DNA from 4 places in the Xanthobacter sp. DMC12 genome. Region 2 is predicted to be linked to each of the others. Evidence: predicted binding sites of a transcription regulator. Region 2 holds the regulator's gene; each other region holds the start of a gene.
What was found. Region 2 encodes LexA, which represses DNA repair genes until DNA is damaged. Its sites were predicted from a motif close to TGTTCNNNNTGTGTTCNG; they were not measured.
Positions count from the first base shown of each region.

Region 1: a site for LexA is predicted at 2,810-2,827, ahead of uvrA (excinuclease ABC subunit UvrA). Genes of this name have one in related genera too.
Region 3: a site for LexA is predicted at 3,982-3,999, ahead of ACT535_RS07590 (PA0069 family radical SAM protein). Genes of this name have one in related genera too.
Region 4: a site for LexA is predicted at 1,494-1,511, ahead of recA (recombinase RecA). Genes of this name have one in related genera too.

Region 1 is NZ_JBQUYZ010000001.1:483,754-490,955, reverse strand. It holds gene gyrA (DNA gyrase subunit A) at 1-1,734, opposite strand, end outside; gene ssb (single-stranded DNA-binding protein) at 2,080-2,637, opposite strand; gene uvrA (excinuclease ABC subunit UvrA) at 3,089-6,220, shown strand; gene ACT535_RS02095 (FkbM family methyltransferase) at 6,247-6,963, opposite strand.
Region 2 is NZ_JBQUYZ010000001.1:653,155-660,356, forward strand. It holds gene ACT535_RS02905 (DUF2147 domain-containing protein) at 273-695, shown strand; gene moaC (cyclic pyranopterin monophosphate synthase MoaC) at 816-1,304, shown strand; gene ACT535_RS02915 (molybdopterin molybdotransferase MoeA) at 1,358-2,572, shown strand; gene lexA (transcriptional repressor LexA) at 2,729-3,439, shown strand; gene ACT535_RS02925 (ComEC/Rec2 family competence protein) at 3,566-5,803, opposite strand; gene gltX (glutamate--tRNA ligase) at 5,975-7,202, shown strand, end outside.
Region 3 is NZ_JBQUYZ010000001.1:1,649,122-1,656,323, forward strand. It holds gene ACT535_RS07565 (exopolysaccharide biosynthesis polyprenyl glycosylphosphotransferase) at 1-405, opposite strand, end outside; gene ACT535_RS07570 (NAD(P)(+) transhydrogenase (Re/Si-specific) subunit beta) at 618-2,024, opposite strand; gene ACT535_RS07575 (proton-translocating transhydrogenase family protein) at 2,035-2,490, opposite strand; gene ACT535_RS07580 (Re/Si-specific NAD(P)(+) transhydrogenase subunit alpha) at 2,490-3,653, opposite strand; gene ACT535_RS07585 (aa3-type cytochrome c oxidase subunit IV) at 3,690-3,842, opposite strand; gene ACT535_RS07590 (PA0069 family radical SAM protein) at 4,245-5,390, shown strand; gene ACT535_RS07595 (VOC family protein) at 5,400-5,849, shown strand; gene ACT535_RS07600 (TetR/AcrR family transcriptional regulator) at 5,854-6,567, opposite strand.
Region 4 is NZ_JBQUYZ010000001.1:927,624-934,825, forward strand. It holds gene alaS (alanine--tRNA ligase) at 1-47, opposite strand, end outside; gene recA (recombinase RecA) at 344-1,429, opposite strand; gene ACT535_RS04270 (glycosyltransferase family 4 protein) at 1,716-2,798, shown strand; gene ACT535_RS04275 (amylo-alpha-1,6-glucosidase) at 2,785-4,983, shown strand; gene ACT535_RS04280 (SDR family NAD(P)-dependent oxidoreductase) at 4,987-5,793, opposite strand; gene ACT535_RS04285 (glutathione S-transferase family protein) at 5,812-6,519, opposite strand; gene ACT535_RS04290 (glutathione binding-like protein) at 6,683-7,202, shown strand, end outside.

The DNA of each region.
Region 1 (7,202 bases), 170 kb from region 2:
GACGAAATCCTCGTCGCGCGTCTGCATGGCCGAGCGGCCCTTGCCGCCACGCCGCTGCGCCCGATAGGTGGAGAGCGGCACGCGCTTGATGTAGCCGGCGTGGGAGACCGTGACGACCATCTCCTCGCGCTGGATGAGGTCCTCGTCCTCCAAATCGCCGAAGCCCTCGACGATCTCGGTCTTCCGGGGGGTGCCGAACTCCGCCTTGATGGCGAGCAGTTCGTCCCGGATGATCGCCCGCATGCGCGGCCGGCTGGCGAGGATGTCGAGATAATCGGCGATCTCGGCGGCGAGCTTGTCCAGCTCGTCGGCGATTTCGTCCCGGCCGAGGGCGGTGAGGCGCTGCAAGCGCAGGTCCAGGATGGCCCGGGCCTGCACTTCGGAGAGGCGATAGGTGCCGTCCTCCTTCAGCTTGTGGCGCGGATCGGCGATGAGGGCGATCAGCGGCGCCATGTCCTTGGCCGGCCAGTCGCGGCCCATCAGGGACTCGCGGGCGGTCGCCGGGTCGGGCGCGGTGCGGATGAGGCGGATCACCTCGTCGATGTTGGCGACCGCGATGGCGAGGCCCACCAAAACGTGCGCGCGGTCGCGCGCCTTGCGCAGCAGGAATTTGGTGCGCCGGCTGATGACCTCCTCGCGGAAGGCGATGAAGGCGGTCAGCACGTCGTGCAGGGTGAGCAGGCCGGGCTTGCCTCCGGAGAGCGCCACCATGTTCACGCCGAACGAGGTCTGCAGCAGCGTGAGCCGGTAGAGGTTGTTCAGCACCACGTCGGCCTGGGAGTCGCGCTTGATCTCGATGACCACGCGCATGCCGTCGCGGTCGCTCTCGTCGCGAATCTCGGAGATGCCCTCCACCCGCTTGTCACGCACCAGCTCCGCGATCTTCTCGATCATCGTCGCCTTGTTCACCTGATAGGGAATCTCGGTGACGATGAGGGCTTCGCGGTCCTTGCGGATGTTCTCGATGGCGACCTTCGCGCGCATCAGGATCGAGCCGCGGCCGGTGAGATATGCCTGTCGGATGCCGGTGCGGCCGAGGATCAGCGCGCCGGTGGGAAAGTCCGGGCCGGGCAACAGATCCAGCAGCGCCTCGGGCTCGAGCAGCGGGTCGTCCAGCAGGGCGACGGTGACATCGATGATCTCACCGAGATTGTGCGGCGGGATATTGGTGGCCATGCCCACCGCAATACCGCCCGCACCATTCACCAGAAGGTTCGGGAACTTGGCCGGAAGGACGCTCGGCTCCCTCTCGGTGTTGTCGTAGTTTTCCTGGAAGTCGACGGTTTCCTTGTCGAGGTCGTCGAGAAGGGTGTTGGTCACCTTCTCCAGGCGCACCTCGGTGTAGCGCATGGCCGCCGGGGCATCGCCGTCCACCGAGCCGAAATTGCCCTGACCGTCCACCAGTGGGAGGCGCATGGCGAAGGTCTGCGCCATGCGCACCAGCGCGTCGTAGACCGACTGGTCACCGTGGGGATGGTACTTACCGATCACGTCGCCGACCACGCGGGCCGACTTGCGATACTGCTTGTTCCACTCGTACCCGTTCTCGTGCATGGAGAACAGGATGCGCCGATGCACGGGCTTGAGGCCGTCGCGCACGTCGGGCAGGGCCCGGGCGACGATGACGCTCATGGCATAGTCGAGATAGGAGCGGGACAGCTCCTCCGTGATGGAAACGGGCCGGATGTCGGACGGCGGCTCGCCGCCACTCTTCGGCGTTTCGGAATCGGCCAAAAGTCAGCACTCGCATGGATTGGAAGGGCGCTTCCTTCTAGCCGATTCACCCTTCCGACGCCAGCAAAACCCCACCGGTTGGCTCAATTTTTCCCGTTATAAATCAATAACTTATGCGGAGCACTTTGCTAGGCGCCGCACATTTTGTCGCTTTTGCGTCAGAAGGGCCTGAAAAGGCATGAAAACCCGACCAGCGAACGACGCCGCGACGGGGCGACAGGGAACGCCACGCGTTCCCTCCACGTCGAGGCCCCGCACGCAGGAATGGACACTGCACGACCGGGCCGCGGCCGGGGTCACCGACGCTTCGCCCCGCCTCCACCGGCGCGACAGGCGCCGGCCGCCTCAGAAGGGGATTTCGTCGTCGAGATCGGCCGCGGGGCGACCACCACCCGAGCCGCCGCCCATCCCGCCGCCAGCCGGCGCCGGACGGCGCCCGCCGCCGGAACCGCCGCCGCTATAGCCGCCGAAGCTGCCACCGCCGCCACCCATGGGGCTGGCCGAGCCGAAGTCGGAGCCGCCGCTGTATTCGTCTGCTCCGGACCCGCCACCCTCGCGACCGTCGAGCAGCGTCAGCTCGCCACGATAGGGGCGCAGCACCACCTCGGTGGTGTAGGTCTCGCGGCCGTCCTTCTCATACTTGCGGGTCTCGAGCTGGCCCTCGATATAGACCTTGGAGCCCTTCTTCAGGAAACGCTCGGCGACGCCCACCAGATTCTCGTTGAAGATCACCACGCGATGCCACTCGGTGCGCTCGCGGCGCTCGCCGGAGGCCTTGTCGCGCCAGTTCTCGGACGTGGCAATGGACAGGTTGCAGACGCGGCCGCCGTTCTGGAACGACTTGACCTCCGGGTCGCGGCCCAGATTGCCGATCAGGATCACCTTGTTGACGCTGCCGGCCATCGCGCTCTCCCTCGTGCCGTAGTCCGTTTCTGGGCGCCACCGAAGATCGGCACGCCGCGAATCCCGCACCCTAGCGTCCCCGCCGGGCCACGCGACCCCCGGTGCGGCTTTATCCCCATGATGAACCGATGAACCGGCACGCTCTTCCGCGCGTATCACCTGAGGGATCAGATGTTCACGTTGTGTTCCTAGCCGACTTCCCCCAGACTGGCAAGGCCATCGGGCGCGCTCCATGCGAGTCGACGGCTCTTTTTGGGTGGCACCCTCCGGAGTTCTGATTATGTTCTCTTCCGCATCGCACAAGGTCCACTACATTTCCCTGAGTTCATGAGCACGTTCCTTGGCGCGCTGCGCGGCTTTCCAGCCGTCGGCGTGTTTGCCGCCGCAAGCGTGGCACGATCGTTCCTCAGGCCCCGACCCCTTTTTGCGCCGCAGGCGCCAGCGGATGTCCATGTCTGATCGCGCAGCCTCCCCGCGTCCCGCCCCCCGTCGCGATGCCCGCACCCTGTCGGTGCGCGGCGCGCGCGAGCACAATCTCAAGAACGTGGATCTCGAAATCCCCCGAGACAGCCTGGTGGTGTTCACCGGCCTGTCCGGTTCGGGGAAAAGCTCGCTCGCCTTCGACACGATCTATGCGGAAGGACAGCGGCGCTATGTGGAAAGCCTTTCGGCCTATGCCCGCCAGTTCCTGGAGATGATGCAGAAGCCGGACGTGGACCAGATCGACGGTCTCTCGCCGGCCATCTCCATCGAGCAGAAGACCACATCTAAGAACCCGCGCTCCACGGTGGGCACAGTCACCGAGATTTATGACTACATGCGCCTGCTGTGGGCGCGCACCGGCGTGCCCTATTCGCCGGCCACGGGCCTGCCGATCGAGAGCCAGACCGTCTCGCAGATGGTGGACCGCACCCTCGCGCTGCCAGAAGGCACGCGGCTCTTCTTGCTGGCGCCGGTGGTGCGCGGGCGCAAGGGCGAGTATCGCAAGGAACTCGCCGAGTGGATGAAGAAGGGCTTCCAGCGGGTCAAGATCGACGGCACCTTCCACGAGATCGCCGAGGCACCGGCCCTCGACAAGAAGTTCAAGCACGACATCGACGTGGTGGTGGACCGCATCGTCGTGCGCGCGGACCTCGCCCAACGCCTCGCCGACAGCTTCGAGACCGCCCTCGGCCTCGCGGATGGCATCGCGGTGGCGGAGTTCGCCGACGAGAAGGACGAGGCCGGCGATCCGCGCCGCATCATCTTCTCGGAGAAGTTCGCCTGCCCGGTGTCCGGCTTCACAATTCCGGAGATCGAGCCGCGGCTGTTCTCCTTCAACAATCCCTTCGGCGCCTGCCCGGCCTGTGACGGGCTCGGCGTGGAGCAGACCATCGATCCGGACCTCGTGGTGCCGGACAAGGCGCGCTCGCTGAAGCAGGGCGCCATCGCCCCCTGGGCCAAATCCACCTCGCCCTATTACGGGCAGACGCTGGATGCGCTGGCCAAGCACTACCACTTCAAGCTGAACGTGCCCTTCGCCGACCTGCCGGAGCAGGCGCGGGAGGTGCTGCTGTTCGGCTCGGGCAGCGAGAAGATCACCTTCCACTATGACGACGGCATGCGCGCCTATGAGACCTCGAAGACCTTCGAGGGCGTGGTGCGCAACCTCGACCGGCGCTGGAAGGAGACGGACAGCGACTGGGCGCGGGAGGAGATCTCCAAATACTTCTCCACCGTGCCCTGCAAGGTCTGCAACGGCTACCGGCTGAAGCCCGAGGCGCTGGCGGTGAAGATCGCCGGGCGGCACATCGGCGAGATCGGCGAGCTTTCCGTGCGCGGGGCGGCCGGATGGTTCGAGAACCTCCCGGCCCAGCTCACCGACAAGCAGAACGAGATCGCCGGACGCATCCTCAAGGAGATCCGCGAGCGGCTGCGCTTCCTGCTCGACGTGGGGCTGGAATATCTGACGCTGGCGCGGTCTTCGGGCACGTTATCGGGCGGCGAGAGCCAGCGCATCCGCCTCGCCTCGCAGATCGGCTCGGGCCTCACCGGCGTGCTCTATGTGCTGGACGAGCCCTCCATCGGCCTGCACCAGCGCGACAACGAGCGCCTTCTGGGCACGCTCAAGCACCTGCGCGACCTCGGCAACACGGTGATCGTGGTGGAGCACGACGAGGACGCCATCCTCGCCGCCGACCATGTGGTGGACGTGGGCCCGGGCGCGGGAATCCACGGCGGGAAGATCGTGGCACAGGGCACGCCGGCGGAAATCCTTGCCAATCCCGCCTCCCTCACCGGCCGCTATCTCACGGGCGAACTCAGCGTGGGCGTGCCGGCGCGGCGCAAGCCCAATCCGAAGCGCATGCTCAAGCTCACCGGCGCGCGCGGCAACAACCTGAAGAATGTCACGGCGGAAATTCCCCTCGGGCTGTTCACCTGCATCACCGGCGTGTCGGGCGGCGGCAAGTCCACGCTGCTGATCGACACGCTTTACAAGGCGGTGGCGCGGCGGCTGAACGGCGCCTCGGAGGCCCCTGCCCCGTTCGACAAGCTGGAGGGGCTGGAACACCTCGACAAGGTGATCGATATCGACCAGTCGCCCATCGGCCGCACGCCGCGCTCGAACCCGGCGACCTATACCGGCGCCTTCACCCCCATCCGCGAATGGTTCGCCGGCCTGCCGGAAGCGAAGGCGCGTGGGTATGGCGCCGGGCGCTTCTCCTTCAACGTGAAGGGCGGGCGATGCGAGGCGTGCCAGGGCGATGGCGTCATCAAGATCGAAATGCACTTCCTGCCGGACGTGTACGTCACCTGCGACGTCTGCAAGGGCAAGCGCTACAATCGTGAGACGCTGGAAGTCACCTTTAAGAACAAGTCCATCGCCGACGTGCTCGACATGACGGTGGAAGAAGGGGCGCAATTCTTCAAGGCCGTCCCCTCCGTGCGCGAGAAGCTGGAGACGCTGCACCGCGTCGGCCTCGACTATGTGAAGGTCGGCCAGCAAGCCACCACGCTGTCCGGCGGCGAGGCGCAGCGGGTGAAGCTCTCCAAGGAGTTGTCGCGGCGCGCCACCGGGCGTACGCTCTATATCCTGGACGAGCCGACGACCGGCCTGCACTTCCACGACGTGAAGAAGCTGCTGGAGGTGCTGCACGAGCTGGTGGAGCAGGGCAATTCGGTGGTGGTGATCGAGCACAATCTCGAAGTCATCAAGACCGCCGACTGGATTCTCGACCTCGGCCCCGAGGGCGGCGACGGCGGCGGCGAGATCGTGGTGGCGGGCACGCCGGAGACGGTGGCGGCCAGCAAGCGCTCCCACACCGGCCGTTTCCTCGCCGAAGTGCTCGCCCGCCGTCCGTTCGCGGACGGGCAGAAGGCCGGCGACACAAAAGGGTCAGCCAGGCCGGCTGAGCCGGGGCGGGGGAAGGCCGGTCGACGCTCTGCCTCGCCGGACGTGGTGGAAGCCGATGCGGCCGATGAGACACGCGTCGTGGCGCAGGCTGTGCCGGATACACTGGGCGGCGCAGGTGAAGCGCCCGCAGAGGCATCCGATGCGCCCCGGGTCACGCGCGGCAGGCGGCGCCGGCAGGCGGCCGAATAAGGCTCGCCTTCCGACTGCCCGCCGCCTCAGGCCATACGGGCGGAACCCGGACGGATGCCGCGGCGGAGCAGACGGCCGATGCCGTAGGTCCACGCGAGCTGCGCCCGTGCGCGCAGGCTCAGGTGCCGGGCGGTCTCGTGCGGCACGAACCACGCATTGTGGCCGGTACGCCGAACGAGATGGTAATTGCCCTGACGCAGAACGGCGCACGTCTCCGCGAACCGCTCCCGGTCGTCGACCACGACCAGCTTGGGCTGGAAGCGGCTGAGCGTCAGTCCCTTCAGCACGTCGGGCTCGGCGCCTTCCACGTCCACCGAGAGGAAGTCGATGCTGGAGAGCCCGGCGTCGTCGAGAATGGAGTCGAGGGTCGCGGCCGGCACCTCGATCACCATGTCCTCCGGCCGCACCTTGCGCGGATCGAAGACGACGGTGCTGGCGCCGCGCCGTTCCAGCAGGGCCACTCGGCCGGCGACAGCGGCCTCGGGTGCGACACAGGCGCACTGCACCACGTCCGCCTGACGGGCACGGCGCAGATTTTCGGCGAATTCCGGCACGGGCTCGACCAGAAGCCCCCGCCATCCGGTGAGTTCCAGGTGGAGCGTCTGGCTCTGGAAGACCGGGTCGTAGGCCCCCACCTCGACAAAGAAGCCTGTCGAACCCAGAAAACGGGACGTGAGGCCCCGTTCCTCCTGGGCAGTATAGATAGCGTCCCCGGCTAGGCCGGCGGCGTTCGCCACGTTCATCACATGCCCCCAATGCGTCTTACGCATACGCGGCACGCCGCGCGAGCAGCGTCCCGAGAGGGCCCCCGCCCACTCACGCTCGACATAGCATGGGGGAGGCAGAAATATACCTCTCCAAAAACGAGACTTGCCAAGGATATGCAATGCAGCATTGCACTATTCCCATGCGTTAACGAGCGATTGCCCGGACCATGCACGCGTTGCATTGCTGCAATGCATCAGCGCTCTATGGCGACGCA
Region 2 (7,202 bases):
AGAGACCGCCCGCACTTTGGGAGGAACACGTGAAGTCGCGTTCGTCGGCCGGTGCCCGCGTCGCGTCTTTGGCGTGGGCGCGCGGGCGGCTTTCGCCGAGCTGGGTCGTCCTGACCAGTGTCCATAAGCCACAGCCTACCGGCCCCGCTTGGCGCGACGCCCCAGACCGTGCCCCCTGCAAAGGAATGTGCCCGGCGGCCTTGCCCACTTAGTAAGTTTGTACTTAATTATATCATCGGCCCGCCAACGAGGCCGAAATGGAAGGGGAAACAATGAGGACGGGTCTCATCGCCATCGTTGCCGGCCTCGTCGGCCTTGCGGCATCGCCCACGCTTGCCGCGGATGTCACCGGCCAGTGGCTGACCGCCACCAAGAACGGCCAGGTGGAAATCACCCAATGCGGCAAGTCTCTGTGCGGACGCCTCGTGTCGTCGGACGGCCTCAAGGCCGATCCGAACCTCAAGGACATCAAGAACCAGGATACGAAACTGCGTGACCGGCCGCTGAAGGGCCTTGTGTTTCTGACCGGCTTCACCGGCGGACCGAAGGAGTGGACCGGCGGCAAAATCTACAATGCCGAAGACGGCAAAACCTATTCCGGCTCCATCACGCTGACGGGCGACGATACCCTGAAGCTGAGCGGGTGCGTGATGTCGGTGCTCTGCCAGTCGCAGACTTGGACCCGCCTGCGCTGATCCAACCAACGCCGGCAACACAGCCTTTCCGCCGCCCTGCCCTTGCGGCGGTGGACAGGCGCCGCCGCGGACGCCATCTTCCCCGACCTCAGATCGATTCCGGGGAAGACCGCGACTTCCATGGCCAGCCTGACCCATCTCGACGAACAGGGCGCCGCCCGCATGGTGGACGTGTCCGACAAGGATGCGACCACCCGCGAGGCGCTGGCCGAGGGCCGCGTGGCGATGGCGCGCGAGACGCTGGACCTCATCCTCTCCGGCAACGCCAAGAAGGGCGACGTGCTGGGCGTGGCGCGCATCGCCGGCATCATGGCCGCCAAGCGCACCCATGAGCTGATCCCCCTCTGCCATCCCCTGATGCTGACCAAGGTGGAGGTGGAGGTTGTCCCCGATCCCGCCCTGCCCGGCCTTCATGTCACCGCCCGCGCCAAGGTGACGGGCCAGACCGGCGTGGAGATGGAGGCGCTGACCGCCGTCTCCGTCGCCTGCCTCACCATCTACGACATGGCCAAGGCCGCCGACCGTGGCATGCGGATTGAAGGTATCCGCCTGCTGGAGAAATCCGGCGGCCGCAGCGGCCATTTCCGCGCAGATGACGGAGCGGCTTGATCCGTTTCCGCCATCATGACCCGACAGCACGTGCAGAGTGAGGGAGCCGCGCCATGGCGCTCATGACCGTCGAGGAGGCCACCGCGCTCATCACTGAGGGCGTCGTCGCGCTCGGCGTCGAGGATGTGCCGGTGCAGGCGGCGGCCGGGCGGGTGCTGGCGCGCGATCTCGCGGCCCGCCGCACGCAGCCCCCCGCCGACATGTCGGCCATGGACGGCTACGCCGTGCGCGGCGCCGACATCGCCGAGACGCCCGCCCGCCTGACCGTGATCGGCGAGTCCGCCGCAGGGCGCCCCTTTGCGGGTGTTGTGGCCGCCGGGCAGTCCGTACGCATCTTCACCGGTGCCGTGGTGCCGGAGGGCGCCGACACGGTGGTGATCCAGGAGAACGTCACCCGCGAGGGCGACACCATAACCACCACCGCCCCGACCGCCGCGCTCCGCAACGTGCGCAAGCGCGGCTGCGATTTTTCCGAAAGCGCACCCGGCCTGTTCGCCGGCCGGCGCCTGACAGGCCGCGACATCATGCTGGCCGCCGCCATGGACCATGCGACAGTGCCGGTCGCGCGCCGCCCGCGCGTCGCCTTGCTGCAGACCGGCGACGAACTGGTGCTGCCCGGCCAGGGCACCGGCAACGACAGCGAGATCGTCGTCTCCAACGCCTTCGGCCTCGCCGAACTCGCCCGCCGCGCCGGTGCCGATGTGACCGACCTCGGCCTCATCAAGGACGACCTCGCGGCCATCCGCGCCGTGGTGGCGCGGGCGCTCTCCGGCGAATTCGATCTCGTGGTCTCCTCCGGCGGCGCCTCCGTGGGCGATCATGACCTGATGGCCCCGGCGCTGAAGGCCGAGGGGGTGGACCTCTCGGTGCACAAGATCGCGCTGCGCCCCGGAAAGCCGCTGATGTTCGGCCATCGCGGCGCCGTGCGGGTGCTGGGGCTGCCGGGCAACCCGGTGTCCTCCCACGTCTGCGGGATGGTCTACCTCGTCCCCCTCATCCGCGCTCTGCAGGGTGATTCCCGCCCCGGCCCCGAGACCGTGCCGGCGCGCCTCGCGGCCGACCTGCCACCCAATGATGTGCGGCGGGACTTCATGCGCGCGACTCTCGACCGCCGGGCGGATGGCTCGATCCACGCCATTCCCTGCGCCTCGCAGGACAGCGCCATGCTGAGCATTCTCTCCGCCGCCGACTGCCTTCTGGTGCGCCCGCCCTTCGCGCCTGCGGGGCGTGTCGGAGACCCCTGCGAGATTATTCCCTTCGACGATTGAGCGTTAACGGGGCCTTCACCACTTGCGGAACACAAAAGGAACAGATAAAGACTGTTCATGATTTGTTTCGCGGCGCACCGGGCTGGATGCGCTTGGAATCGGGACCGGCCGAGAGCGCCGCTTCCGGGCGGTGCGTGCAAGGAACGGGGCCAGGGAATGCTCACTCGGAAGCAATATGACCTTCTGCGCTTCATCCATGAGCGGCTCAAGGAAACCGGGGTCCCACCCTCCTTCGACGAGATGAAGGAAGCGCTGGACCTGCGCTCCAAGTCCGGCATCCACCGCCTCATCACCGCTCTGGAAGAGCGCGGCTTCATCCGCCGCCTGCCCAACCGCGCCCGTGCGCTGGAAGTGGTGCGCCTGCCCGACAGCGTGGCGCCGGGCCTTGCCTCCGCCCGGTCCGCAGGGCGCGGCTTCTCCCCTTCGGTCATCGAGGGCAGCCTCGGCAAGGTCCGTCCGGTGCCGGAGGACGACGAGGCGGGCCAGGTGGTCTCGGTGCCGGTCATGGGCCGCATCGCGGCCGGCACGCCCATCTCCGCCATCCAGAGCCGCAGCCACACGCTGAACATCCCGCCCGAGATGCTGGGCTCGGGCGAGCACTTCGCCCTTGAAGTCCGCGGTGACAGCATGATCGAGGCCGGCATCCTCGACGGCGACACGGTGCTGATCCGCAAATGCGACAGCGCCGATACCGGCGACATCATCGTCGCGCTGGTGGACGACGAGGAAGCCACCCTCAAGCGCCTGCGCAAGAAGGGCGCCTCCATCGCGCTCGAGGCCGCCAATCCAGCCTACGAGACCCGCATCTTCGGGCCCGACCGCGTGCGCATCCAGGGCCGGCTCATAGGCCTGATGCGCCGCTACTGATCCTTATTTCTCCTGCGGGAGATCCGGAACGGGGTGAGGGGCGCGGCGGTCCACGCTCAACGGGCGCCTGCGCTTTTTCTCAAGGGCGTTGCTCCTCACCCCGACGCCTCTTGAAGCCCCCCCCCATCAGGGCGCGGTCGCATCCGCCTGAGGGTCGCCGGCATCGGCGGTGGCGGGTTCGGATATGGGTTCCGGCGGCAGCGGCGCCATCCAGGGACGGGATACGCCAGCCTTGCGGCTGGATTCGGCGACGAGCGCGCCGTCGCGGAGGGTGAAGGCGAGCGTCCCTGTCCGCGCGAGTTTCGCCGGGGTCAGCACCTCTGCCGGGCAGGTCTTGGGCGGCGGATCGCGGGTAACGATCATGCGGGCATTCAGGCAGTCCGCCTCCAGGCTTTCGGCGCGGCGCGAAATGGCGATGGTGCCGCCACCGGGCAGCGGCGCGGTGCAGCCGAGCGGATCGCAGGTGAAGCCGGCGGCGAGGTCCTTCGTTCCGGCCGTGCGGCGGTCGCCCTCCCGCGTCAGCCACTGCTCCACCAGCAGTTTCTGGCCGGAGGCGCCGAGCACCGAAAGCCGCCCGTCCGGCATCCGCACCGCCACCGTCTGCGCATCGGGCGCTATGAGGAGGTCTGGCTTCAGAGGCGCGCCCGCCACCAGCGCGGCGAGGCCGAGGGGCACCAGCGCCGCGAGGGTGAGGACGCCGCGCAGCAGGCAGAGGGCCAGCAGCGCGAGCGAGAACCACAGCAGCGTCCCGGTGCCGATGAAGGCGGCGCGGATGTCGGCGCCCGGCAGCGTGCCCACCCAGTCGGACACCGCCGTCATGATCTCGATGCCGCGCCCCATCACCGGCCAGGCGAGATGATCCCAGCCGAACGGCATCAGCAGCACGCCCGCCAGTCCCGCCGGCATCACCAGGAAGGACACCGCCGGCATGGCGGCGAGGTTGGCGAGCAGGCCATAGGGCGCCACCCGCTGGAAATGGAAGATGCCGTAGGGCGCCGTCGCGAGCCCCGCCACCAGCGAGGTCAGCGCCGTGCCCGCCACCAGCACAGCCACCCAGGAGACCACCGCGCCGGCGATGCCATCCGGCCGGGGGATCGCCCGCAAGGGCTGGAGCCGCTCATAGGCGGCGACGAGGGCGAGGGTGGCGGCAAACGACATCTGCGTTCCCGGGTCCAGCGCCGCCTCCGGCGTCAGCGCCAGCACCACCACCGCCGCAACGCCCACCGAGCGCAGCGACAGGGACGGCCGCCCCACCATCACGCCCGCCAGCACGAGCCCGGTCATGACGAAGGAGCGCTGGGCCGGCACGTCATTGCCCGACAGCACGAGATAGAAGGCGCTGCCCGAAAGCGCGATCAGCGCCGCGATGGACTTGATGGGCAACGACACCGCCAGCCCCGGCACCAGCGCCAGCACGCCCCGCGCCAGTGCGAACAGGGTACCGGCCACCAGCGCCATGTGCAGGCCGGAGATGGAGAGGATGTGCGAGAGGCCGGAGACGCGCATGCTCTCCTCCACCGCCCGCGGAATGCCGGAACGGTCGCCGGCGACCAGCGCCACCGCCACCTCGGCCGGCACGCCGGTGAGCGAGGCGCGGATCCGGTTCGAGAGGCTTTGCCTCACCCCGTCCAGCCCCATGGCGAGGCGCACGGACAGAGGCGGATCGCGCGGCGCCGCCGCCTTCGGCCGGCCGAGCCCGTAGCCGATGGCGCCGATGCCCTGAAACCACGGCGCGCGGCCGAAATCGTGGGCGCCGGGCATGGCGGGGCCGGAGGGCGGCAGCAATTGCGCCAGCTGCGTCACATGGCTGCCCACCGGCGGGGCCCAGTCCTTGCGGAGCGAGAGCCGCACCAGCGCCGGGGCGTTGGCGAGCCCGCGCACGGCGTCTCCATCAAGCCGCAGCAGGATGCGGTCGCCCGTGGTCCGCCGCTCGACCCGCTCGATGAAGCCGGACAGGCGCACCGGGGTCTTGGGCGGCACGATCATCTCGTGGGCGATGAGCGCGGTGCGCACCCCGCCCGCCGCAAAGCCGGCTGCAGTTGCAAGCAGCACCGCGGCGATGCCGAACGTCACGGGGCGGGCCCGCGCAGCCAAGGCCGCCGCCGCAAATGCCGCCACCAGGACGAGGCTGGCGACGAGCGACGGCTCGGTGGACGCGCCGAAGTAGAGCAGGATACCGGCGGTGAAGGCGGCCGGCAGCCACAGGATCAGCCGGCCCGAGGCCGCCTCGGCCGCCACGTCATGGGCGATGCGGGCCTTCAGCGCATCGGCGAAGCGGATAAGACCGCGCGTGGAGAGCGCCGGGAGCGCGCCCGCAGCTCCCCGCCCCCCTGTCCGCGCCCTGCCTGAGGCCCGCTCGTCCATCCCCGCCCGCCGAGGGGCCGGTCCGGGCCGCGCCCGCCCCGTGTTCCTTGTGCCCCGCCTCTATGCTACACGGGCGCCTCCCGCGCGCCATGTGGTTCGGTTTGCGTTCCGCAGGGCTGCCGCACGCGCGTCTTCCGTCCAAGCGGACCCAATCCCGCCGAGCCCCGCCCGATGTCGCAGATCGTCACCCGCTTCGCCCCCTCGCCCACCGGCTTCCTGCATATCGGCGGGGCGCGCACGGCGCTGTTCAACTGGCTCTATGCCCGCCACACGGGCGGCAAGATGCTGCTGCGCATCGAGGATACGGACCGCCAGCGCTCCACCAAGGAGGCCATCGACGCCATCCTCGAAGGCCTCTCCTGGCTCGGCATCGATTGGGACGGCGATCCCATCTACCAGTTCGCCCGCGCCGAGCGGCACCAGGCCGCGGTGGCGGAGATGCTGGCGAAGGGCAATGCCTATCGCTGCTATGCCACCCCCCAGGAGCTGGACGAGATGCGCGAGCTGGCCCGCAAGGAGGGCCGCCCGCCGCGCTATGACGGCCGCTGGCGCGACCGCGACCCCTCCGAGGCGCCGGCCGACCGCGCGCCCGTCATCCGCCTGCGCGCCCCGCAGGAGGGCGAGACGGTGATCGAGGACATGGTGCAGGGCACCGTGACCTTCCCCAACAAGGATCTCGACGACCTCGTCCTGCTGCGCTCGGACGGCACGCCCACCTACATGCTGGCCGTGGTGGTGGACGACCACGACATGGGCGTCACCCACATCATCCGCGGCGACGACCACCTCACCAACGCCGCCCGCCAGACGCAGATCTACCGCGCGCTGGGCTGGGACGTGCCGCGCATGGCGCACATTCCCCTCATCCACGGGCCGGACGGCGCCAAGCTCTCCAAGCGCCACGGTGCGCTGGGCGTCGATGCCTATCGCGACATGGGCTATCTGCCGGCGGCGCTGCGCAACTATCTGGTGCGCCTCGGCTGGAGCCATGGCGACCAGGAGGTGTTCTCCACCGACGAGATGGTCGAATTCTTCGACCTCGACAAGGTCGGCCGCTCCGCTGCGCGCTTCGACTTCGCCAAGCTCGAAAGCCTCAACGGCCACTACATGCGCGCCTCCAGCGATGCCGAACTCCTGGCCGCCATCGACGCGCTGCTGCCCCACCTGCCGGACGCGGAGCACCGCCTGCCGCGCATGACGGACACCCGCCGTGCCCAGCTCGCCGCCGCCATGCCGGGTCTGAAGGAGCGGGCGAAGACGCTGGTCGAACTGCTCGACAATGCCGACTTCATCTTCGTCGAGCGGCCCATCCCGCTGGACGAGAAGGCGACGACCCTGCTCTCGGCCGAGGGCCGCGCCCACCTCGGCCGGCTCGTGCCGCTGCTGGAAGCCGTGGAGT
Region 3 (7,202 bases), 1.0 Mb from region 2:
CTCGTGGGTCTGCACCAGCGCCATGCCGATGCGCACCAGGACGAGGCGGCCGAAGATGAGCATGAGCGTGGTGACGACGCCCCAGCCGAACAGCGCCCACAGGTTCGTCTGGCCGATGGGGATCAGCGCGTAATAGCAGATGGCGATGACGGCGCCCGCGGGCACCACGCCGACGCCGATATGGCCGATCTGCCGCAGCGGACGGACATAGTGCTCGACCCGGTAGCCGCGGCCGATCTGCAGCACCTGCACATAGATGAAGATGCCGAACGCCCAGAGGATGGCGAGCTGGCTCCACGACAGGAATTCCCAGCGCAGGTGCGCAATGATGGCGCCGAGCGCCGCCATGACGACGTCGCACGACAGGACGAGCCGATTGACCAGTCCGTGGGTCCAGCGTGTCATCGTCCCCCGATCCCCGCAGTCGCCTTCCGAATCCCAAGCGTCACGGTATGTGCTTCTGGTTAAGAAGTGGTGGGCAGTCAAGGATATGGAACAAATTGTGGCGGTTTGGATCTATTGCCCGGCTCCCGATCCCCCGCCTCGGTCACCACAACGCAGAAGCCGCCGGACCTTGCGATCCGGCGGCTTCCATCATGCTCGAACTCAGTGTCTCGTCAGTGGCCGAAGGCCTTCACCACGTCTTCGGTGACCTTCTTGGCGTCGCCGAAGAGCATCATGGTGTTGTCCTTGAAGAACAGCTCGTTCTCGACGCCGGCGTAGCCCGCCGACATGCCGCGCTTGATGAAGAGAACGGTCTTGGCCTTCTCCACGTCGAGGATGGGCATGCCGTAGATGGGCGACTGCGGGTCGGTCTTGGCCGCCGGGTTGGTCACGTCGTTGGCGCCGATGACGAAGGCCACGTCCGCCTGGGCGAACTCGGAGTTGATGTCCTCGAGCTCGAACACCTCGTCGTAGGGCACCTGGGCCTCGGCGAGCAGGACGTTCATGTGGCCCGGCATGCGGCCCGCCACGGGGTGGATGGCGTACTTGACCTCGACGCCCTCCTCCTTGAGCAGGTCCGCCATCTCGCGCAGTGCATGCTGAGCCTGGGCCACCGCCATGCCGTAGCCGGGCACGATGATGACCTTCTCGGCGTTCTTCATGATGTAGGCGGCGTCGTCCGCCGAACCCTGCTTCACCGGGCGGGCTTCCGCCTGGCCACCGCCGCCGGCCGCCGCGGCGTCACCGCCGAAGCCGCCGAGGATGACGGAGATGAAGGACCGGTTCATGCCCTTGCACATGATGTAGCTGAGGATGGCGCCCGAGGAGCCCACAAGCGCACCGGTGATGATGAGCGCCGTGTTGCCCAGGGTGAAGCCGATGCCGGCCGCCGCCCAGCCCGAGTAGGAGTTCAGCATCGACACCACGACGGGCATGTCTGCGCCGCCGATCGGGATGATGAGCAGGCCGCCGAGCACCAGCGACAGCAGCGTGATGATCCAGAACAGCGTGATCGAGCCGGTGAGCACGAACGCGACGATGAGGATCAGCAGCAGCAGCGCGAGGCCGCCGTTGATCAGGTGGCGCGCCGGCAGCATGATCGGCTTGCCGCTCATGTTGCCGTTGAGCTTGGCGAAGGCGATGATCGAGCCGGTGAAGGTGATCGCGCCGATGGCGACGCCCAGCGACATCTCCACGAGGCTTGCCCCGTGCAGGTGTCCGGGATCGCCGATGCCGAAGGCGCGCGGTGCATAGAGCGCGGCCGCGGCCACCAGCACGGCGGCGAGGCCGACGAGCGAGTGGAAGGCGGCGACCAGCTGCGGCATCGCCGTCATGGCGATCCGCTTGGCCACCACCGCACCGACGCCACCGCCGATGCCGATGCCGGCGAGCACCAGCACCCAGCCGATCCCGTCGGACGGCGGGGAGAGGGCCAGCGTGGTGAGGATGGCGATGCCCATGCCCACCATGCCGAACAGGTTGCCCTGCCGGGAAGTGGTGGGGTGGGAGAGGCCCCGCAGGGCCAGCACGAAGAGAATGCCTGCAACCAGATAGAGCAGGGCAGCGAGGTTCGCGGTCATGTGCCTCGCCTCACTTCTTCTTGGAGTACATGGCGAGCATTCGGCTGGTCACCATGAACCCGCCGAAGATGTTCACCGAGGCAAAGATGAGCGCGACGAAGCCGAAGATGCGCGCGCCCCAGGCGTGGCTGGAATCGCCCACCGTGGTCACGCCGACGGCGAGCAGCGCGCCCACGACGATCACCGACGAGATGGCGTTGGTGACGCTCATCAGCGGGGTGTGCAGCGCCGGGGTCACCGACCACACCACGTAGTAGCCCACGAAAACCGCGAGCACGAAGATGGAGAGGCGGAACACGAAGGGGTCGATGGCCCCGCCGGTCGCCGCGTGGGCCGCAGCGCCGAGGGCGGTGGCGGCCTGGTCGGCGTAGGCCTGCGCGGCCATGGCTGCATCGCGCGCGACGTCGGCGGCGATGCGGGCTTGAACGGCGGCGTCCGCCGCGGACTGGGCTGTGGCGGGATTCATCAGGCCGCTCCCTCGCTGGTCGCTGCGGGATTCTTGGGTGCGAAGTTCGGATGCACGACGGCGCCGTCACGGGTGAGGAGCGTGGCCTTCACCAGCTCGTCGTCCCACTTGACGGCCAGCGCCTTCGACGCCTTGTCCACCATCGTCTCGAAGAAGTTGAACAGGTTCTTGGCGTAGAGCGGCGAGGCCGAGGCGGCGATACGGCCCGGCACGTTGAGGTGGCCGACGATCTTCACGCCGTTCACCTCGACCACCTGCCCCGCCACCGCACCGGCGACGTTGCCGCCGCGCTCGACCGCGAGGTCGATCAGCACGGAACCCGGCTTCATGGAGGCCACCATCTCCGCCGTCACGAGGCGCGGCGCGGGCCGGCCCGGGATCAGAGCGGTGGTGATGACGATGTCCTGCTTCTTGATGTGCTCGGCGACGAGCGCAGCCTGCTTGGCCTGGTACTCCGCCGACATGGGCTTGGCGTAGCCGGCCGCGGTCTCGGCCTGCTTGAACTCCTCGTCCTCCACCGCGACGAACTTTGCGCCCAGCGAGGCGACCTGCTCCTTGGCGGCGGGCCGCACGTCGGTGGCGGTCACGATGGCGCCGAGGCGGCGGGCGGTGGCGATGGCCTGGAGGCCCGCGACGCCGGCGCCCATGACGAAGACGCGGGCGGCCGGGACGGTGCCGGCGGCGGTCATCATCTGCGGCAGCGCGCGGTTGAACTCGGCGGCCGCGTCGATCACCGCGCGATAGCCGGCGAGGTTGGCCTGCGAGGAGAGCACGTCCATCACCTGCGCACGGGTGATGCGGGGCATCAGCTCCATGGCAAAGGAAGCAATCCCGGCATTGGCCATGGCGGCGAGCGCCGCGTCATTGCCGTAGGGATCCATGATGGCGAGGACGAGGGCGCCCGGCTTGTACGACGAAAGTTCGGCTTCCGTCGGCCGGCGAACCTTCAGTACGACTTCCGCGCCGTTCAGCGCGTCAAACGCCGACGGGGCGATGGTGGCGCCTGCCGCCACGAAGTCGGAATCGAGAATGCCGGACTTCACGCCCGCGCCGCTCTCCACGGCCACGGATGCGCCCAGTGCGACGAGACGCTTCACCGTATCCGGGGTCGCGCCAACCCTCGGCTCGCCGAGATCGATCTCGGCGGGAACAGCGATTTTCATTTCTTGAGGTCTCCGGTGCTCCGGCCGCTCAGCGGTTCAGAGGAGGAAAATCCACATCAGGACGAGGATGGCAGCAACGCCGATGGTGCCCCACTTGGCGAGGGCAGTGAACATCGCGTAGGTGCGCTCGTGCTCGGGATAATCGTTACCGTCTGCCGTGGCGTATTCGATCGTGGCGTGTTCAGCCATCTTATCCCCCTGCTCCTAAGCGTCTTCTGAGGCCTTTACCGGAGATGGGAATGTCTGGCAACTGCCTTTTGGTGTACAGTATACCAGATTAAACGATGCAGGCCGCTAGTCCCCCGTGTGTCTGTCGGCGCGGGCCAGATGTTCTTGTTATGTTCCGGTTTCGATGCTAGCTTTTTAAGCATGAGCCCCGCATCTGATTCCCACGGCCCGCGCACTGCCGCCCCGCCCGTTCCGGGGGGACCAATTGCCGCGCCGATCGCTTCCTCCCTGAAGGCCGAATCCAGGGCGGGTTTGCCCAAAGCCACTCCCGCCAAGGCCGCCCAGCCCAAGGCGGCACCGAAGGCTTTTGCCGGCGACGCCCGTATCGCCTCGCCGCCGGTGAAGACCCGCTCCGAGCGCATCATGGGCCGCCTCGCCGAGGAGCGGAGCGCGCCGCCCCCTGCCCTGCCACCCGCGCTGGACGGAGAGACCGGGACCGGCGTCGAGACGGAAAGGCGGCGCGGCCGCGGGGCCGTTTCCAACGCCGCCGGGCGCTTCGAGCCGGCCGCCCGGGTGCTGTTCGACGACGGCTGGCAGACGCTGGAAGATCTGCCGCCCTTCCGCACTGAGGTGACGGAGGAGCGGGCCCGCACGGTCATCACCCGCAACCAGTCCCCCGACATCGCATTCGACCGTTCCATCAATGCCTACCGGGGCTGCGAACACGGCTGCATCTATTGCTTCGCGCGGCCGACCCACGCCTATCACGGACTGTCCGCCGGGCTCGACTTCGAGACCAAGCTGTTCGTGAAGCCGGACGCCCCGGAACTGCTGGCGCGAGAGCTGGCGCACCCGTCCTACAAGCCGCGCGTGATTGCCATGGGGACCAATACCGATCCCTACCAGCCCATCGAGCGGCGCTACGAGCTGACCCGCCGTATTCTCGAGGTGCTGGCGGACTTCGGGCATCCGGTGGGCATCGTCACCAAGTCGGCGCTGGTGGTGCGCGACATCGATATCCTCGGACCGATGGCGGAAAAGGGCCTCGCCAAAGTCGCCATCTCCATGACCACGCTCGATCCGCACCTGTCGCGGACCATGGAGCCGCGCGCCGCCAGCCCCCATGTGCGCCTCGGCACCATCCGCCGCCTCGCCGACGCCGGCATTCCCACCGCGGTCCTCACCGCACCGCTGATCCCGGCGCTCAACGACATGGAGATCGAGCGCATTCTCGATTCCGCCAAGGCCGCGGGCGCGTCCGAGGCCGGCTATGTGATGCTGCGCCTGCCGCTCGAGATCGCCGACCTGTTCCGCGAATGGCTCGTGGCACATTTCCCGGACAAGGCCCGCCACGTTCTCAATCTCATCCGCCAGATGCACGGCGGCAAGGATTACGACTCAACCTTCGGCAAGAGGGGGCGGGGGGATGGTCCTTATGCCTGGACGGTAGGCCGCAGGTTCGAGATCGCCGCCCGCCGCCTCGGCCTCGCCGGCCGCGGGCTGAAGCTGACCACCGACCACTTCCGCCGTCCGAAGCAGCCGGGCGAGCAGCTCGACTTGTTCTCTTGAGGAGCCGGCATGACCGCACCCGATCTCAGGCTTCACCTCGTCACGCTCGGCGTGTCCGATCTCTCGCGCGCCGCCGCCTTCTATCGGGCGCTCGGGCTCGAGGAGAGCAAGGCGGGAGAAGGGGAAGCCGGCAACGTCGTCTTCTTCCGCGCGGGCAATGTGGTGCTCAGCCTCTTTCCGCGCGGGCGCCTCGCGGAGGATGCGATGCTGCCCGATGCCCCGCCGCAGCCTTTCGCCGGCCTCACGCTCGCCTGCAACGTCGGCTCGCCGGACGAGGCTGAAGCCCTGATCGCGCGGGCGGAGGCGGCGGGCGGGCGCGTGGTCAAGCCGGCGCAAAAGGTATTCTGGGGCGGGACGAGCGGCTATTTCGCCGACCCCGACGGGCATCTGTGGGAAGTCGCCCACAATCCCTTCTTCCCGTTCGATGCCGAAGGCCGACTGGTGCTGCCCGGTGGGTGAGCGCTCAGGACGCGGCGCGGCGATCGCTGCCGTAGGCCCGCAGGAACACGCGCACGGCGCCCCGCACCGATTTCTCCACCGCCGCCGGATCGGGCGCGTTCGGTGCGCCGACAAGCACGGGAATGGTCACGCCATCCTTGCAGAGGGTGAGGAACTGGCTCGCCGCCTGATCCACGTCCTCGATGTCGAGCAGCCCTTGCTCCACCTTGGCCTTCAGAAAGACGGCGAGGCGGGAGATGCCGGCGCAGGGGCCCGCCTCGAAGAAGCGGCGGCCCACATCGGGAAACTTTCCGGAAATGGAAATGACCGTCCGCAGCAGCGCGATGCTGCTCGGCCGGAGGATGGCGGTGACGAAGGACCGGCCGATCTTGGTCAACGCCGCCTCGATATCCTCCTCGTCGGGATCCACGACGAACATGCGCTCGGCGGTCTCGCCGCACTCGTTGGAGACAAGCTCGGCGAACAGGTCGTCCTTGTTCTCGAAATAGACGTAGAGCGTGCCTTTGGAGACCCCGGCCGCGCGGGCGATGTCGCCCATGCTGGCGGCATCGAAGCCGCGATCAAAGAACACTTCCCGGGCGCCGGCGAGAATCTGGCTGCGCTTCTCGGGGTCCTGCCCCGCCCCTGTCCCCGCTTCGTGGGCATCGCACGGGCCGCACTCCTCCCCGCCCGCCACCTGTCGTGGCTTGAGTGCGATATCGCCTTCGCTGTCCGTCATCCCGCGGGTCTCTTCCTTAGGCCTTCGTTCTCGGCGATCGCACATCCCGGGCGCAAGCGCATTGACGATGATGGCGTCCCTTGCACGGCCGGCATGGCAATGATGCCACACATCGAACGGGGTAAAGACGCCTGCCGAGCGCACGTTTGACTGAACCGTTCAGTTCTCTATTGCATCGCCCCAAGCGGTGCGCTATGTCAATACTCATCGAACCAAACCGTTCGGTCATCGCCCGGTGCCGCAACCCGGGCGCTGATTGAACCGAGGGAGGAGAGCAACGCCCCCGCTCTCCTCCCTTCCCTTCCCAAGCGGACAGGGGTTCGGTCATAGCCAGGTGCCGCAACCCTGGTGCTGGCCGATGTAGAGGGAGGAGAGCAACGCCCCCGCTCTCCTCCCTCTGTTTCCTTTGGCACTCCCCAGAGCCGCGAAGGTCGATCGCCCCAGCCACGCCAGAAGGCGGGCCGAGCACGCGACATTCTGCCTCATCCCCTTGGCGGTAGCGCCACAGCCCCCATTTTCCCGCTCACCGGTCCGGGCCCCTCTGGCGCAGGTCTTCTGCGTGATGTCGGATCAGGCGTGATTTGCGCGCTCCATCCAGAGGCCCCATGGTTCCCTCCGCATCGTCGAGACCGGCA
Region 4 (7,202 bases), 270 kb from region 2:
ACGAAGTAGTCGATGAAGCTCGACCGGATCTCGTTGACGCCGCTCATGTGCCGGCACTGTCCCTCGGAGGCCGGGCCTTGCGGCCGCCGGCTCTGGTGATCGCTGCGCGCGCCAGCGCCTCGGGCCAACCTCCGGCCACCCCTCGGGCGTCGCGCGGTCCCCTCGACCGTGGCGGCCGGCGGAACCGGGTTCGTTTAACGATGGGCCCGCCGCTTGTCCAGAAACGCGAGGGCGCAACACGAAGCTGGGCCCCGGACACATCACGCTCCTCGATAAAAACGGGCGGGCACCGTTAGGTCCCCGCCCGCCCTGTAACCGTCACGACGCACTCCGCATCCGCCCCTCAGGCGTCGGCAGCGGAGCCCTCGGCATCTTCTTCGGGATCGCCGGCGAGGATCTTTTCGGCGATGAGGCCGGCGTTCTGGCGGATGGCCGCCTCGATGCGCCCGGCGATCTCCTGGTTCTGCTTCAGGAAGGTCTTGGCGTTCTCGCGGCCCTGGCCGAGGCGCTGGCTGTCGTGGGAGAACCAGGCGCCGGACTTCTCCACCACGCCGGCGCGCACGCCGAGGTCAAGAAGCTCGCCGGTCTTGGAGACGCCCTCGCCATACATGATGTCGAACTCGACCTGCTTGAAGGGCGGCGCCAGCTTGTTCTTCACCACCTTCACGCGGGTCTGGTTGCCCACGACCTCGTCGCGCTCCTTGATGGCGCCGATGCGGCGGATGTCGAGGCGCACGGAGGCATAGAACTTCAGCGCGTTGCCACCCGTGGTGGTCTCGGGCGAGCCGTACATCACGCCGATCTTCATCCGGATCTGGTTGATGAAGATGACCATGGTGTTGGACTTGGAGATGGAGGCGGTGAGCTTGCGCAGCGCCTGGCTCATGAGGCGAGCCTGCAGGCCGGGCTGGTTGTCGCCCATCTCGCCGTCGAGCTCGGCGCGCGGAGTGAGGGCGGCCACCGAATCGACCACCAGCACGTCGATGGCGCCGGAGCGCACCAGCGTGTCCGCGATCTCCAGCGCCTGCTCCCCAGCGTCCGGCTGGGAGATGAGCAGGTCGTCCAAATTCACGCCGAGCTTACGGGCATAGACCGGATCGAGCGCATGTTCGGCATCGATGAAGGCACAGGTACCGCCGCGCTTCTGCGATTCGGCGATGGTGTGCAGCGCAAGCGTGGTCTTGCCCGAGGATTCCGGGCCGTAGATCTCAACGACGCGCCCCTTGGGCAGCCCGCCGATGCCCAGCGCGATGTCGAGCCCCAGCGAACCGGTGGGAATGCTCTCGATCTCAAGGGCTTTCCCCCCCTTACCGAGCCGCATGATGGAGCCCTTGCCGAAATGCCGCTCGATCTGCGAGAGCGCGGCATCCAGCGCCTTGGTCTTGTCCATGGAAGAACCTTCGACGAGTCGGAGTGTCGCCTGAGTCATCGCCGCGCTCCGGTGCGGGTGCAAGGGGAATTAAGAACGTGGCAGTTGTACCTGTTTTGTTCTAAGTTCGCAATATGTTCTCTTTCGTCCACAGCATGTGGATAACATTTCGTAACGCGGCGCGTCCCGCACACCTGCCCTAACGCCGAGCTGCCGCTTCGGCGCGGCCTTCTTTCGCAGGTGCGGTGAAACCCTGAGCCGGCCTGCCGCGTTCAGGCCGAAGAGCACGGGACAAGCGCCCGCATCCTCGGTTCACATCGCGCCGGCGACGCCGGAGGAGACACATATGCGCATCGCCCAGATCGCGCCGCTCATCGAGAGCGTGCCCCCGCGTCGCTACGGCGGAACCGAACGCATCGTCTCCTATCTGTGCGAAGCGCTGGTGGCGCAGGGCCACGACGTGACGCTGTTCGCCAGCGGGGACTCCCTGACTTCGGCGCAGCTCGAACCCATGTGCGAGATGGGCCTGCGACTGTCGCCGGGGCCGGTCGATCCCATCGTCTTCCACATGCTCATGCTGGAGCAGGTGCGGCGGCGCGCGGACGAATTCGACATCCTCCACGTCCATGTGGACGTGCTGCACTATGCGGTGCTGAAGGAGCATGCTCCGCGCACGCTCACCACCCTGCACGGCCGGCTCGATAGCGTGGCCGCCCACCGGCTCTATGCGCTCTATGACGAGTTCCCGCTGGTCTCGATCTCGAACCACCAGCGCAAGCCCATGCCGCCGGTGAACTGGGCCTCGACCATCTATCACGGCCTGCCGGAGACCCTGCTGCCGTTCAATCCCCAAGGCGGCGACTACCTCGCCTTCCTCGGCCGCATCTCGCCGGAAAAGCGGCCCGACCGGGCCATCGAGATCGCCGCCCGCGCCGGCCTGCCGCTGAAGATCGCAGCCAAGGTGGACCGGGTGGACGAGGACTATTGGGAGCAGAAGATCCGCCCCATGGTGGAGGCCACGCCCGGCATCGAATTCATCGGCGAGATCGACGAGCGGCAGAAGGCGCACTTCCTGGGCAATGCCAAGGCCCTGCTCTTCCCCATCGACTGGCCGGAACCCTTCGGGCTGGTGATGATCGAGGCCATGTCCTGTGGCACGCCCACCATTGCCTATGGCTGCGGCTCCGTGCCCGAAGTGCTGGAGGACGGCCTCACCGGTTACATCGTCTCCGGTCAGGATGAGGCGGTCGCCCGTGTTGCCGACCTCGATCGGCTTGATCGCGCCGCGATCCGGCGGACCTTCGAGAAGCGTTTTTCCGCCGGGCGGATGGCGCGGGACTATGCGGCCCTTTACGAGCGCCTCGCCACCCCCGCGAGCCCGCGCAAGAAGCGCGAGCTGGGCGCAGGAAGTCTGAATGTCTCCGTCTGACGCGGCGGCCCGGGTCGCCGGTGCAGACCCGCAGGAACCGGGCTATGCGATCGCGGCCAGCGCCTCACAGATCGAGGCGGTGCCGCGCACGCTCAAGCACGACGACACGTTCGCCGTGTTCGATGCCCATGGTGATGCCGTCCCCGGTCTGGCCAGCAACCACGGCCTGTTCCATCGCGACACGCGCCATCTCTCGCAATTCTTCCTCACCATCGATGGCGTGCGGCCCCTGCTGCTCGGTTCCACCGTGCGGGACGACAATGCCACGCTAAGCTGCGACCTCACCAATCCGGACCTGCCGGCCCGCAGCGGGCGGGACGAGCTGGCGCACGATCTCATCCATCTGCGCCGCTCGCGCTTCCTGTTCCGGGGCGCGTGCCACGAATGCCTCTCCATCCGAAATTTCGATGGCGAGACCCGCACGTTCGAGATCGGCCTGTTCTTCGATGCGGACTTCGTGGACCTGTTCGAGGTGCGCGGTTCCCATAGGGCGAAGCGCGGGCGCGTCGCGGTGCCGGTGGTCGGGGAAAGTCATGTGGGCCTCGCCTATCGCGGCCTCGACGCCCGCACTCGCACAACCCGCCTCGCATTCGCGCCGCGGCCCAGCGTGCTCGCAGCCGACCGGGCGCTTTACCAACTCACCCTCAAGCCCGGCGAGGGGTTCGTGATCTTCGCCGAAATCCGCTGCGACGGGGCCGAGCCGGAGCGCGATGCCCGGCAGGCCTTCCGGCTGGGACTGAAAGATATCCGCGCCGACATGCGAGCGCGGACCGCGCGCTCGGCCGGCGTTTCCTCCTCGAACGATCACTTCAATGAGGGACTGCGGCGGGCGGTCAGCGATCTGAACGTGCTCATCACCGACCTGCCGGAGGGACCCTACCCCTATGCGGGCGTGCCGTGGTTCTCGACCGTGTTCGGGCGGGACGCGCTCATCACCGCCTTCGAGACCCTGTGGCTCACGCCCTCCCTTGCGCGCGGCGTGCTGCTGCACCTCGCTGCCAACCAGGCCACGACCTTCGATCCTGAAGCCGATGCCGAGCCCGGCAAGATCCTGCACGAGGTGCGGTTCGGCGAAATGGCGGAGCTGGGGGAGGTGCCATTCCGCCGCTATTACGGCAGCATCGATTCCACCCCGCTGTTCGTGATGCTGGCCGGCGCCTATCTGGAGCGCACCGGCGATCTGGAGACGGTTCGCATGCTGTGGCCAGCCGTCGAGGCGGCGTTGGGCTGGATGCGCGAGCACGGCGACCGCGACGGGGACGGCTTTATCGAATACGGCCGCCGGCGCGGCGACGGTCTGGTCAATCAAGGCTGGAAGGACAGCCACGACAGCATCTTCCACGCGGATGGACGGCTCGCGAAAGGCCCCATCGCACTGGTCGAGGTGCAGGGCTATGCCTATGCCGCGTGGAATGCGGCGGCGGCCATCGCCCACGCGCTCGGCGCGCCGGCTGCGGCGGAGACCTACGCGGCGCGGGCACGGGACATGCGAACGGCCTTCGATGCCGCCTTCTTCGATCCGGCCCTGGGCACCTATGTGCTGGCGCTGGACGGCGACAAGGCGCCCTGCCGGGTGCGCACCTCCAATGCCGGGCACGCCCTGTTCGCGGGCATCGCCTTGCCGGAGCGGGCGGAAGCGGTGGCGGCGACCTTGATGACCAGCAGTTCCTTCTCCGGCTGGGGCGTGCGGACGCTCGCGGCGGGCGAGGCGCGGTTCAATCCCATGAGCTATCACAATGGCTCGGTGTGGCCGCACGACAATGCGGTGGTCGCGCTGGGGCTTGCCCGCTACGGCTTTCGGGCCGAGGCGGCGCGCATCTTCGAGGGGCTGTTCCGCGCCTCGGTCTATTTCGACCTGCGACGCATCCCCGAGCTGTTCTGCGGCTTCGCGCGCCAACGCAACAGGGGGCCGGTGGGCTATCCGGTCGCCTGCGCGCCGCAGGCCTGGGCAGCAGCGGCGCCGCTGGCGCTTCTGCAGGCGTCCCTGGGCCTCGGCTTCGACGTGGCGGAACGGCGGGCGGTGTTCGAGAGGCCCATGCTGCCGGAATTCCTCGATACGCTCACTCTCACAGGCCTCGCCGTCGCGGATGGGAAGATCGACGTGAAGGTGGAGCGGGTGGGCACCACCGCCGCCCTGTCGGTCATCGACCGCCAGGGCAACGTGGGCATCCGGGTGGAGGCGTGAGCGCTAAAGGGCGGCGTGGTCGCGCACCGCCTCCCCGAGCGCATCCTTGAGCGTCGCGAAGCGGGCGTCGAGCGCGAGCGGGTCACTGCGGTTGAGGGCGATCATCTGCGCCCGCGCCTCGCCGCCCCGCACCACCTCGAAGGCGTCGGACGCGATGCCGGCCACGACCGCCTCGGCCACCGCCTCGGCCGGCTCGCGGCTGAAGCCGACCTCCGGTCCGGCGCGGCTGCTGCGCATCATGGGCGTGTCAGTCGCACCGGGATAGACGGTGAGCACCCGCACGCCTTCCCCCGCCAGTTCCCGCCGCAGCGCCTCGTCGAAGCGCGCGAGCCCCGCCTTCGCCGCCGCGTAGGTGGCGTAGAACGGCATGCCGATGAGCGCGATGGCGGAGGTGATGTCCACGATCAGCCCCTCCCTGCTCGCGCGCAGCGCCGGCAGCGCCGCGCGGGTGAGGAGGATGGGCGCGATCAGGTCCACTTCGATCATGGCGCGGATGTCGGCTTCGCTCGTCTCCTCCAGCCGGCCGGCGCGCACGCCACCCGCGTTGTTGATGAGGATGTCGAGCCCTCCGAGCGCCGCCACCGCGCCGTCCAGCATGGCCGCCCGGGCGGTTGGGTCAGTCACATCGCCGGCGATCCCGTAGACCTCGGCACCGGTAGCCTTGAGCGCGCCCACCGCCTCCGCCAACACGTCCGGCCGGCGGCCGGTGAGCACGAGGCGCGCCCCCTCCGTCGCCAGCGCGGTAGCGATGGCACGGCCGATGCCGCTTGATCCTCCGGTGAGGAGGATCCGCTTTCCCTGAATGTTCATGGCCGCTCTCTTCGTCCCTCACTCCGCCGCGGGCGGATAGTTGGAGGGGAAGAGCGCGCGCCGGGAGGCTTCGTCGCCCGAGGCCTTGAACGTGTGATCCTTGCCCACCTCACGGGCGCGGACGGCGGCGGGACGGGCATCGACATCGGCGAACCAGCGCTTGATGTGCGGGAAGCGCGCGAGGGGATCGTCCTCGCCCTTCAGCACCCGCGATGCCCGGAGGACCCAGCCCCAGGCCGACATGTCGGCGATGGTGTAGTCCTTGCCCGTGATGTAGGGGCGGGTGGCGAGGAGGTCGTCGAGCACCTGATAGTGCCGCTCCGCCTCGCGCCTGTAGCGGTTCACGGCATAGCCGAGCCCATCGGGCGCAGCGTGCTGGAAATGCACCGCCTGACCGGAGAACGGCCCGAGCCCGCTGGCGATGAAGAGGAGCCAGGACAGCAGTTCCGGACGGTCCTTGGGGTCGCCGCCGAAGCTGCCAGTCTTCTCGGCGAGATAGAGGAGGATGGCGGTGGAATCGAACACCCGCGCCTCGACGCCCCCCGGCCCGTCCGTATCCACGATGGCCGGCACCTTGCCGTTGGGATTGATGGCGCGGAACGCCGGCAGGTGCTGCTCGCCCTTGGCGGTGTCCACGGGGATCACCTCGTAGGGAAGGCCCGTCTCCTCCAGGAAGAGCGCGACCTTGGCCGGGTTGGGCGTGGGATGGAAATAGAAGCGGATCAACGGGATCACCCTTCGCTGGCAGCCGCCGAAGCGGGCGCGTTTGCGTTTTAGAACGACTGATATAGAATGCACGCATCGGACGTCCGCGCAAGCTGTCCGCCTCGCAAATTTCTGTCGCGTGCCAGATCCCGGCGGCGACATGACACGCCATGGATGATCCAGAATGATCGACTTGCATTATTGGCCGACCCCGAACGGTCACAAGATCACGATGTTCCTGGAAGAAACGGGCATCGACTACAACGTCATCCCCGTCGACATCAGCGCGGGCGATCAATTCAAGCCGGATTTTCTTGCCATCGCCCCCAACAACCGCATGCCGGCCATCGTCGATCATGCGCCTGCGGACGGCGGCGCGCCCATCTCGATCTTCGAGTCCGGCGCCATCCTCCTCTATCTCGCGGAGAAGACCGGCCGCTTCATTCCCGCCGACGTGCGCGGACGGAAAAGCGTGCTGGAATGGCTGTTCTGGCAGGTCGGCGGGCTCGGCCCCATGGCGGGGCAGAACCACCATTTCGTCCAGTACGCGCCGGAGCGGATCCCCTATGCCATGGAGCGCTACGTGAAGGAGACCAACCGTCTCTACGGCGTGCTCAACACCCGCCTCGGCAAGAGCGCGAACGTGGCGGGGGAGGACTATTCCATCGCCGACATGGCCATCTATCCCTGGATCGTGCCCTACC